Regions from separate parts of the Pseudomonas sp. FP597 genome, predicted to be linked through region 2. Evidence: predicted binding sites of a transcription regulator. Region 2 holds the regulator's gene; the other holds the start of a gene.
What was found. The regulator FliA, encoded in region 2, starts transcription of late flagellar genes. The targets are predictions, from matches to a motif close to CTAAAGTTTNNNNNNNNNNNGCCGNTAA.
Positions count from the first base shown of each region.

Region 1 (5,157 bases), 1.7 Mb from region 2:
CCTGGATGACTTCGGTACCGGTTTCTCGTCGTTCGTACACCTCAACAGCCTGCCGATTGCCTTGTTGAAGATCGACAAGAGCTTCGTCGGTGGCATGGAAGAACGCGAAGAGAACCGCAAGCTGGTACACGCCATGATCAATTTGGCCCACAACCTCAACCTGGAAGTGGTGGCCGAGGGGGTCGAAACCCCTGAACAGCTTGCATTGCTAAGGCTGTTCGGCTGCGACCAGGCCCAGGGTTACCTGATCAGCAAGCCGTTGCCGTTGCCTGAGTTGGTGGAATACCTGACGTTTGGCAAGAACCAGCAGGTTTTACTCGGTTGAATTGAGAGCCCAGTCAAACTGTGGAAGGGAGCGAGCCCGCCCACAGTTTTTTTGGCCGAGTAAAACCCTTACTCCGTCTGTGCGACCTGAAACGAACCTTGCGCCTCAGGCTCCAGCCGAATCATGCGCTTCATCTTCGCCTCGAAGGCCCAGGTCAGGCTCACTGCCGCACAGGCCAGACCCAGCGCCAAACCCCACCACACACCGGTTGGACCCCAGCCCAGGGTGAACGCCATCAGCCAGGCCGAAGGCGCGCCAATCAACCAGTAGCAGCCCGCACCGATCAGAAAGGTGGTCTTGGCGTCCTTGAGTCCGCGAATGCAGCCCATGGCGATGGTTTGCACGCCGTCGAACAGCTCGAACCAGGCGGCAACGGCGAGCAGGCTGACGGCCAGGACGATCACGTCATGGAACGCCGGGTTGTGGTGATCGATGAGCAGTCCGATCAGGGGATCGGAAAACAGCCACAGCACCGCGGCGAATCCCAACATCACCGTGGCACCAAAACCAATGCCGACGCGACCGGCCAGGCGCGCCTGCAGCAATTGCCCGGCGCCATAGTGCTGACCGATGCGCATGGTCACCGCGTAGGACATGCCCGCCGCGCACCATGAACGCCACCGAGACGATTTGCAGGGCCACCTGATGCGCCGCCAGTTGCGTACTGCCCATGGTGCCCATGCACAGCGCGGCAAAGGCAAACAGCCCGACTTCCACCGCATAGGTGCCGCCAATCGGCAGGCCCAGGCGCCACAGTTCGCGCAGATACTGGGTGTTGAGGCGCAACAGGCCGATGCCCAGCGGGTAAGCGGCATAAGCGCGGTTGCTGCGGATGTACCACATCAACGTCAATGCCATGCCATTGGCGACGATGGCCGTGACCAGGCCAATACCCATCAAGCCCAGTTTTGGCAGGCCGAACATACCTTCGATCAGCGCGTGGTTGAGCAGGTAATTGAGCACGGTGCCGCCGAGGCTGATCACCATCACCGGGGTGGCCTTGCCAATGGCGCTGGTGAAGCCGCGCAAGGCCATGAAACTCAGGTAGCCGGGCAGGGCGAACGGCAGGATCGTCAGGAACAACCCTGCCGACTGCACGTTGGTTTCGGTCTGGCCGAACATCAGCAGCACGGGCTTGAGGTTCCACAGCAACAACGCTGCCGCCAGGGCCATCAGCCACGCCAGCCATAGCCCGGCCTGGGTCAGGCGGGTGGCGCCTTGGATATCGCCCGCGCCGTGACGGATCGCCACCAGGGTGCCGACGGCGGCAATCACGCCGATGCAGAAGATCGATACGAACGAATAGCTCGCCGCTCCCAGGCCACCACCGGCCAAGGCTTCGGGACTCAGGCGCGCCATCATCAGCGTGTCGGTCAGCACCATCAGCATGTGCGCCAACTGCGAGGCGATCAGCGGCCCTGACAACCGCAGAATGGCCCAGAGTTCGGTACGTGCCGGATGCCGCATGATCATCACACTCAAAAAGTCAGAGGGTTGGGGGAAGGTTGATTCTCGGTGCTCCCAGCCCATTGCACAAAGGGATAAAAGCGATCGTTCACATGATTAAAACTCATGCCTGATTGATTCTGGTAGGGTTTCAACATCCTGCTGTTGGAGCTTTCCTTATGTCTCGTCGTCTTCCTCCTCTTTATGCTTTGCGTGCATTTGAAGCGGCCTCCCGGCACAACTCCTTCACCCGTGCCGCCGAAGAGTTGTCGATTACGCAAAGTGCGGTGAGCCGGCATATCCGTACGCTCGAAGAGTTTTTCGCCTGCCGCCTGTTCCAGCGCAGCGGTCGTACGTTGCAGCTCACAGAAGCGGCGCGCTTGCTGTTGCCCGGTGTGCGCGAGGGCTTTGCCGCGCTGGAACGGGCCTGCCATACCCTGAACGCTGAAGATGACATCCTGCGCATGAAGGCGCCGTCCACCCTGACCATGCGCTGGCTGTTGGCCCGACTCAGCCGCTTCCGGCATTTGCAACCAGGCAACGAAGTGCAATTGACGAGCGCGTGGATGAGCATCGATGAAGTGGACTTCAATCAGGAACCTTTCGATTGCGCGGTGTTGTTGAGTAATGGTCATTTCCCGGCAGATTGGGAGGCCTGTTACCTGTACCCGGAAATGTTGATCCCGGTAGGTGCCCCCAATCTATTGAGCGACGGACCTTGGGATGTCGCACGGCTGGCAACGGCCGAGTTGTTGCATCCCACGCCTGACCGGCGTGACTGGCGCTACTGGCTGGAGCGGATGGGGCTGTCGTCTCAGGTGTCGCTCAAGGGCGGCCAGGTCTTCGATACGCTGGAGTTGGGCATGATCGCTGCGGCGCGCGGTTATGGCGTGTCCATGGGCGATCTGCTGATGGTCGCCGAAGACGTTGCCCAGGACCGGCTGAGCCTGCCATGGCCAACCGCCGTGGCCAGTGGAGAGAGTTACTATCTGGTATGGCCGAAAACCCGTCCCGGTGGGGAACGTCTGCGACGCTTGGCGGAATTTCTGCAAAGTGAGGTGCAGGCCATGGTTTTACCGGCAGTGGAGCGTCTCGATTGAGCCGGTTTTGCATGATCGCGCAACCGTTTGCGTGATGCCCCTGCGATTCACTCAAGTATTGCAAATCGCTGCCGAAGTAGGTGTATCGGAACCATCGTGCATCCACGTTTTCCCCACCAGATAATTTGCCGAGCAGCGCTATGAGATCAGGACGATCCTGGCCTCGGCCAGGAGCTGTCATGTCTCAACCTCGCGCCCGGATCGCCTCCCAGTTAGGTCTCGCATTAGCCGTGATTCTGGCTGTCGCCATTGGCGGCAGTACGGTTTTCGCCCTGCGTTCCCTCGACGCCGCCAACCTCGATACCCGTGAGGAACATCTGGCCAGCGAGGCACGCCTGCTCGCCGATCAGCTCAACACCTTTCATAGCACGTTGCGCGAGAGCACCCAACGCCTGACGGGGCTGTTTGAAAAGCGTTTCAGCGCCGGGTTGAGCGTGCAGACCGATAAGTCGATCACGGTGGCGGGTGTTCAGACCCCGAGCCTGTTGTTGGGTAGCGAAGTGCTCAACAACAACTTCACGGAGGTCGACGAGTTCAAGCAGATGTCGGGCGGCGTGGCGACGGTCTTTGTGCGCAGCGGCGATGACTTTATCCGTGTGAGCACGTCCCTGACCAAGCAGGACGGTAGCCGCGCCATCGGCACCGTGCTGGACCGCCAGGGGCCGGCTTACCAGCGTGTGCTCGGCGGCCAGGCGTATATCGGACGCGCGGTGTTGTTCGACCGCTCGTATATGACCCAATACAGCCCCGTTCGCGATGCCGGCGGTAAAGTGATTGCCGTGCTGTTTATCGGTTTTGACTACACCGATGCCCAGGCCGCTCAGTTCGAAAACCTCAAGCGCTTCCGCATTGGCCAGACCGGTTCCCTGGCGCTGCTCGACGAGCAAAAGCGCTGGCTGGTGCCACCGGCGGGTGTGCAGGCACTGGATCAGGCGGTGCCGGTGATGCTGGACCTGGCCAAGACCCCAGGTAAAGGCCGCTTCTGGAGCGACAGGAACGAAGACTTCTACAGCGTTTCGGTACCTTTTGACGGTGGCCCCTGGGCCGTGGTTGCGAGCATGCCGAAAGCCGAAATCCGCGCGGTTACCTGGGCGGTCGGCATTCGCCTGGTGATCGGCAGTGTGCTGGCGATGCTGCTGGCGGTAGGCGCTACGGTCTGGCTGCTGCGCAGCAAGTTGCAGCCGCTGAGTGACCTGGTACGCCAGGCTGAAGCCTTGGGCGCTGGCGACCTGAGCGCACGTCTCAATGTGTCCAGCCATGACGAAATTGGCCAGCTGGCGCGCAGCTTCAACCAGATGGGTGAGGCGCTGTCGACCATGGTGTCGCATATTCGCAAGGCTGCTGAAGAGGTCAATAGTCGTGCCCAGGCTTTGTCAGGTTTGTCCGGTGGGGCCTATGAAGGCATGGAGCAGCAGTCCGGCGAGATCACCAGCATGGCTGGCGCAGTGGAAGAGTTCAGCGCCACTTCGCTGAATATTGCCGACAACATGGGCGCCACCGAGCGCCTGGCCCAGGAAAACGCTCAACAAACCCGAATCGGGCGCAACTCGATGCAAGAGGCGTCGTCGTCCCTGGAACACATCGCCACCGCCCTGAACAGTACCGCCACCGTGATCAACACCTTGGGTCAACGCTCCCAGGAAATCGGCGGTATCGTCGGGGTGATCACCTCCATTGCCGAACAAACCAACCTGCTGGCGCTCAACGCCGCCATCGAAGCCGCCCGCGCCGGTGAGCAGGGCCGTGGGTTTGCCGTGGTGGCCGACGAAGTGCGTAACCTGGCATCGCGTACCCGCGAAGCCACTGATGAAATCTCCGGCATGATCCAGAGCATCCAGAAGGAAACCGGTAACGCCATCAGCACCATGGAGCACGGCAACGCGCTGATGCAGGAAGGCCTGTCGCGCAATGCCGACGTGGCCTCGGCCCTGGCCCGCATCGACGAGCAAAGCCGCTCGGCCGGTCAGCAGTTCGCGGCGATTACCACGGCGACGCAGGAGCAGAGCAGCACCGCGACCTTGCTCAGCAGCAACTTGCAGAGCATCGCGCTGGCCAACAGCGAGCAGCGTGAAGTGGTATCGAATTTGGCGATTACCGCCAAGGAGCTGGAGACGCTGGCGTCGGGCTTGCGCCATGAAGTAGATCGGTTCCGCTGAGTTCAGGTGCAAGGCTATCGGGAGCAAATTGAATCGTCGCACCGCCCCTTCCGCATCTGGATCTGCGTCAGACTCAAGTGACTGCGGCTGGCCGATATTGCAGGGCCTCTTTCAAGTGGTCACGGGTGAT
Region 1 covers NZ_CP117432.1:6,299,436-6,304,592, reverse strand. The annotation lists gene PSH66_RS29035 (bifunctional diguanylate cyclase/phosphodiesterase) at 1-325, shown strand, start outside; partial or broken gene PSH66_RS29030 (NorM family multidrug efflux MATE transporter) at 394-1,798, opposite strand; gene PSH66_RS29025 (LysR substrate-binding domain-containing protein) at 1,951-2,871, shown strand; gene PSH66_RS29020 (methyl-accepting chemotaxis protein) at 3,051-5,027, shown strand; gene PSH66_RS29015 (YifB family Mg chelatase-like AAA ATPase) at 5,101-5,157, opposite strand, start outside.
Region 1: the regulator FliA is predicted to act here: its motif matches at 2,922-2,949, upstream of PSH66_RS29020 (methyl-accepting chemotaxis protein).

Region 2 (5,157 bases):
TTCATGATGTCGTCCAGGCGCGCGGTATCGACGCGCACGGTGGTTTCGGCTTCACTGGCGGGTTTGTCCGCAGGCGGTGCCGCGGCGGCGGCACGTGCTGGGGCTGGGGCCGGCGTTGGGGCCGCTGCCGGAGCAGGAGCCGGTTTGGCGGCTGGAGCGGCGGCTTTGGCCGGCGCGGCGGCTTTGGCGACAACCGGTGCGGGCGCAGCGACGGCTGCCGTCGAGACGGCTTCGCTGAACTTGCCCTTGCCGTGCAAATCGTCGAGCAGGGCTTCGAATTCGTGATCGGTGATCAAGCCATCAGCGGCGGGCGCAGCGCTGGCTGCAGGCGCGGCGGCGGTGGCGGTGGCAGCGACTGCCGGCAAGGCGTCGGCGGCAAACGTGCCTTTGCCATGCAGTTGGTCGAGCAACGCTTCGAATTCGTCGTCGGTGATGTCGGTGCTGACAGGCGCGGCCGGTGCAGCCGGTGCAGAAGCGGCAGGCGCGACCGCATCGGCAGCGAACTGGCCCTTGCCATGCAACTGGTCGAGCAGCGACTCGAATTCCGCGTCGGTAATGTCTTCGCTGGTCGGCGCCGCTGCCGGGGCCACAGTGGCCGGCGCTTCGGCTTCGGCCTTGACGGCACTGAGCGAGTCGAGCAGCTGTTCGAACTCAGTGTCCGTCACATCGGGCTCAGGCTCCGGTTCAGGCTCCGCTTCGACCACCGGCGCCGCCGAGGTGTCCGCAGGCTCCGCATAGCGCGCCAGGGCGGCCAACAGTTCCGGCGTGGCTGCGGTGATCGGGGCACGTTCACGCACTTGGCTGAACATGCCGTTGACCGCATCCAGTGCTTCGAGAATCACGTCCATCAACTCCGAATCAACGTGACGCTCACCCTTGCGCAGGATGTCGAAAACGTTCTCGGCGATGTGGCAGCACTCCACCAGCTCATGGAGCTGGAGGAAGCCGGCGCCCCCTTTTACAGTGTGAAAACCGCGAAAAATTGCATTGAGCAGGTTCGCATCATCTGGGCGGCTTTCCAGCTCGACCAGTTGTTCGGACAGTTGCTCTAAAATTTCGCCGGCCTCTACAAGGAAATCCTGAAGGATCTCTTCATCGGCGCCGAAGCTCATGTGGGTGCTCCTTAGAAGCCTAAACTGGATAACAGGTCATCTACGTCATCCTGACCTGACACAACGTCTTCACGTTTATCGGCATGAATCTGCGGACCTTCACCCTTGGCGAGATGTTTTTGTGGATCTTTTTCCGAGAGGATCGCTTCGCGGTCATGTTCGATACCGGCAAAACGATCGACCTGGCCTGCCATAAGCACCAATTTGAGCAAGTTACTTTCCACTTCGGTGACCAATTGGGTCACGCGCTTGATCACCTGACCAGTGAGGTCCTGGTAATCCTGGGCCAGCAGAATGTCGTTGAGGTTGCTGGAAACCGTACGGTTTTCCTGCTCGCTGCGTGACAGGAACCCTTCGACCCGGCGGGCCAGTTCACGGAACTCTTCAGCGCCCACTTCGCGGCGCATGAAGCGGCCCCAGTCAACGCTCAGGGCCTGGGCTTCGGTGGCCATGCCGGTCACCAGCGGCGTGGCGTTTTCCACCAGGTCCATGGTGCGGTTGGCCGCCGCTTCAGTCAGCCTGACCACATAGGACAGACGCTCGGTGGCGTCGGTGATCTGTGAGATTTCTTCGGCCTGGGGCATGTGCGGGTCAATCTGGAAATTGACGATCGCGCTGTGCAGCTCGCGTGTGAGCTTGCCCACTTCCTGGTACAGGCCTCGGTCACGGGTCTGATTGAGCTCATGGATCAACTGCACCGCGTCACCGAACTGGCCTTTTTCAAGGCATTCGACCAACTGGTGAGCATGTTTTTTCAGGGTGGACTCAAAGTCTCCCTGTGACGTTTCGTTATGCTCCATAGCTCCCCCGCGATGGCATTAGCCGTGGATGCGTTCGAAGATTTTTTCGATCTTCTCTTTCAAGGCCTGTGCAGTGAATGGCTTGACCACGTAACCGTTGACCCCGGCCTGGGCGGCCTCGATGATCTGCTCACGCTTGGCTTCGGCGGTCACCATCAACACGGGAAGGCTGCGCAGTTTTTCGTCGGCGCGCACGTGGCGCAGCAGGTCGATACCGGTCATGCCCGGCATGTTCCAGTCGGTTACCAGAAAGTCGATGCTCCCGCTGTTGAGGATCGGAATCGCCGTCAGGCCGTCATCCGCCTCGACCGTGTTGGTGAACCCAAGGTCACGCAACAGGTTTTTTATGATCCGCCGCATCGTTGAGAAGTCATCAACGATGAGGATTTTCATGTTCTTGTCCAATTCGACCTCCAAGCAGTCTTAAACGCGCCCAGCACCTGGACGCGCCATTTCAATCAACAGGCATTACACAAATAGGACTGCCGGGGCCACCACGGGCCGAACCACGAAAATCAAACGCCCTCGCGGTATCGCTTTGCAGTGTCCCCACACTGCCTGTCAGCGCGCTCGCCACTCTCCCAAACGCCCCCGCAAACGGGCGGCGCATTGGCTGTGCAACTGGCTGACCCGCGATTCGCTGACACCCAGGACCTCACCGATTTCCTTGAGGTTCAGCTCTTCGTCGTAGTACAGCGCCAACACCAATCGCTCACGTTCCGGCAAATTGGCGATGGCGTCCGCCAACGCACCCTGGAAGCGTTGATCTTCCAGGTCGCGCGACGGCTCCATGTGTGCGCTCGCGCCGTCCTCGTGCAGCCCTTCGTGTTCGCCGTCCTGCAACAGGTCGTCGAAACTGAACAGGCGGCTGCCCAAGGTATCGTTCAAAATCCCGTAATAATCGTCGAGACTCAATTGGAGTTCGGCCGCAACTTCGTGATCTTTAGCGTCGCGACCGGTTTTTGCTTCAATTGCCCGAATTGCGTCACTGACCATGCGCGTATTGCGGTGAACCGAACGTGGCGCCCAATCCCCCTTGCGCACTTCATCGAGCATCGCGCCACGAATGCGGATACCCGCATACGTCTCGAAACTGGCGCCTTTGCTGGCATCGTATTTGGTCGACACTTCGAGCAGGCCGATCATGCCGGCCTGGATCAGGTCTTCGACCTGGACGCTGGCGGGCAGGCGTCCCAGCAGGTGATAGGCAATGCGTTTGACCAGCGGCGCATAGCGCTCGATCAACTCACCCTGGCTGTCACGGGCGGACTTCTTATAAGCGTTATAGCCGTTCGCTGTCATAGCACAGGTCCTGCGCTCGTCTGATGCACCAATCGTTCGACGAAAAACTCCAGATGCCCCCGAGGGTTGGCAGGCAAGGGCCAGGTATCGACCTTCTGGGCAATCGCCTTGAACGCCAAGGCGCACTTGGAACGAGGGAACGCTTCGTAGACTGCACGCTGCTTTTGCACAGCCTTGCGCACGCACTCGTCGTAGGGAACTGCACCAACGTATTGTAAGGCGACATCGAGAAAACGATCCGTGACCTTGGTCAACTTGGCGAACAGGTTGCGTCCTTCCTGCGGGCTCTGGGCCATGTTGGCCAGCACGCGGAAGCGGTTCATGCCGTAGTCACGGTTAAGCAGTTTGATCAGGGCGTAGGCGTCGGTGATCGAGGTGGGTTCATCGCAGACCACCAGCAGTACTTCCTGCGCCGCGCGCACGAAGCTGACCACGGACTCGCCGATCCCGGCGGCGGTGTCGATCACCAGCACGTCGAGGTTGTCGCCAATATCACTGAAGGCCTGGATCAGGCCGGCATGCTGTGCCGGGCTCAGGTGCACCATGCTCTGGGTGCCCGACGCGGCCGGCACGATGCGGATCCCGCCAGGGCCCTGCAGCAGCACATCGCGCAGCTCACAGCGCCCCTCGATCACATCGGCCAGGGTGTGTTTGGGCGTCAGCCCCAGCAGAACGTCGACGTTCGCCAGTCCCAGGTCAGCATCCAGCAGCATGACGCGACGGCCAAGCTCTGCAAGCGCCAGGGACAAATTCACTGACACGTTAGTTTTTCCGACGCCACCTTTGCCGCCGGTCACCGCGATCACCTGTACGGGATGCATGCTGCCCATTTTATTTCTTTACCTTGTCTTGCTTAGACGCAGGCTACATGGCTTGGCCGCGTGAATCGCTTGCAGACCATCGATGTAGATACATTTCACGGTGCTCATCGACTTCAACCGACCCGTTTTGCCGGGTGGTGGTAGAGATCGGCGAACATGTCGGCCATCGCTTCCTCGCTAGGCTCGTCTTGCATTTGTACGCTCACGGCACGGCTGACCAACTGATGACGGCGCGGCAGATGCAAATCATCCGGGATCCGCGGCCCATCGGTCAGGTAGGCAACCGGTAATTCATGGCTGATCGCCAGGCTCAACACTTCGCCCAGGCTGGCGGTTTCATCCAGTTTAGTCAGGATGCAGCCGGCCAGGCCGCAACGTTTGTAGCTGTGATACGCAGCGGTCAGAACCTGTTTCTGGCTGGTGGTTGCAAGCACCAGGTAATTTTTCGACTTGATGCCACGTCCAGCCAGGCTTTCCAGCTGCAGGCGCAACGCCGGGTCGCTGGCTTGCAGGCCGGCGGTGTCGATCAGCACCACGCGTTTGCGCAGCAGCGGATCGAGGGCATTGGCCAGGGATTGGCCCGGATCGACGTGGGTCACCGGCACGTTGAGGATACGGCCCAGGGTCTTGAGTTGCTCCTGGGCACCGATACGATAGCTGTCCATGCTCACCAGCGCGATGTTATGGGCGCCGTATTTGAGCACATAACGGGCGGCGAGCTTGGCCAGGGTGGTGGTCTTGCCCATGCCGGCCGGGCCGACCATGGCAATCACACCGCCCTCTTCCAGCGGCTCGATTTCCGGAGTGGCGATCATCCGCGCCAAGTGGGCCAGCAACATGCGCCAGGCCTGGCGGGGTTCTTCGATTTCGGTGGTCAGTGCCAGCAGGTCGCGGGACAGCGGGCCAGACAGGCCGATGCGTTGCAGGCGACGCCAGAGGTTGGCCTGTTGCGGCTTGCTGCCTTGCAACTGTGTCCAGGCCAGCGACCCCAGCTGGACTTCCAGCAGTTCGCGCAGGCCGTTGAGTTCAAAGCGCATCGAGTCGAACGCGCGCTGGTCGACGCCGGCGGCCGGGGCTGGCGCGGCAGGACGCGGTGGCTCGATGAAAGTCGGCTCGACCAGC
Region 2 covers NZ_CP117432.1:4,585,045-4,590,201, forward strand. The annotation lists gene PSH66_RS20850 (chemotaxis protein CheA) at 1-1,112, opposite strand, end outside; gene PSH66_RS20855 (protein phosphatase CheZ) at 1,124-1,912, opposite strand; gene PSH66_RS20860 (chemotaxis response regulator CheY) at 1,931-2,305, opposite strand; gene fliA (RNA polymerase sigma factor FliA) at 2,474-3,214, opposite strand; gene fleN (flagellar synthesis regulator FleN) at 3,211-4,044, opposite strand; gene flhF (flagellar biosynthesis protein FlhF) at 4,149-5,157, opposite strand, start outside.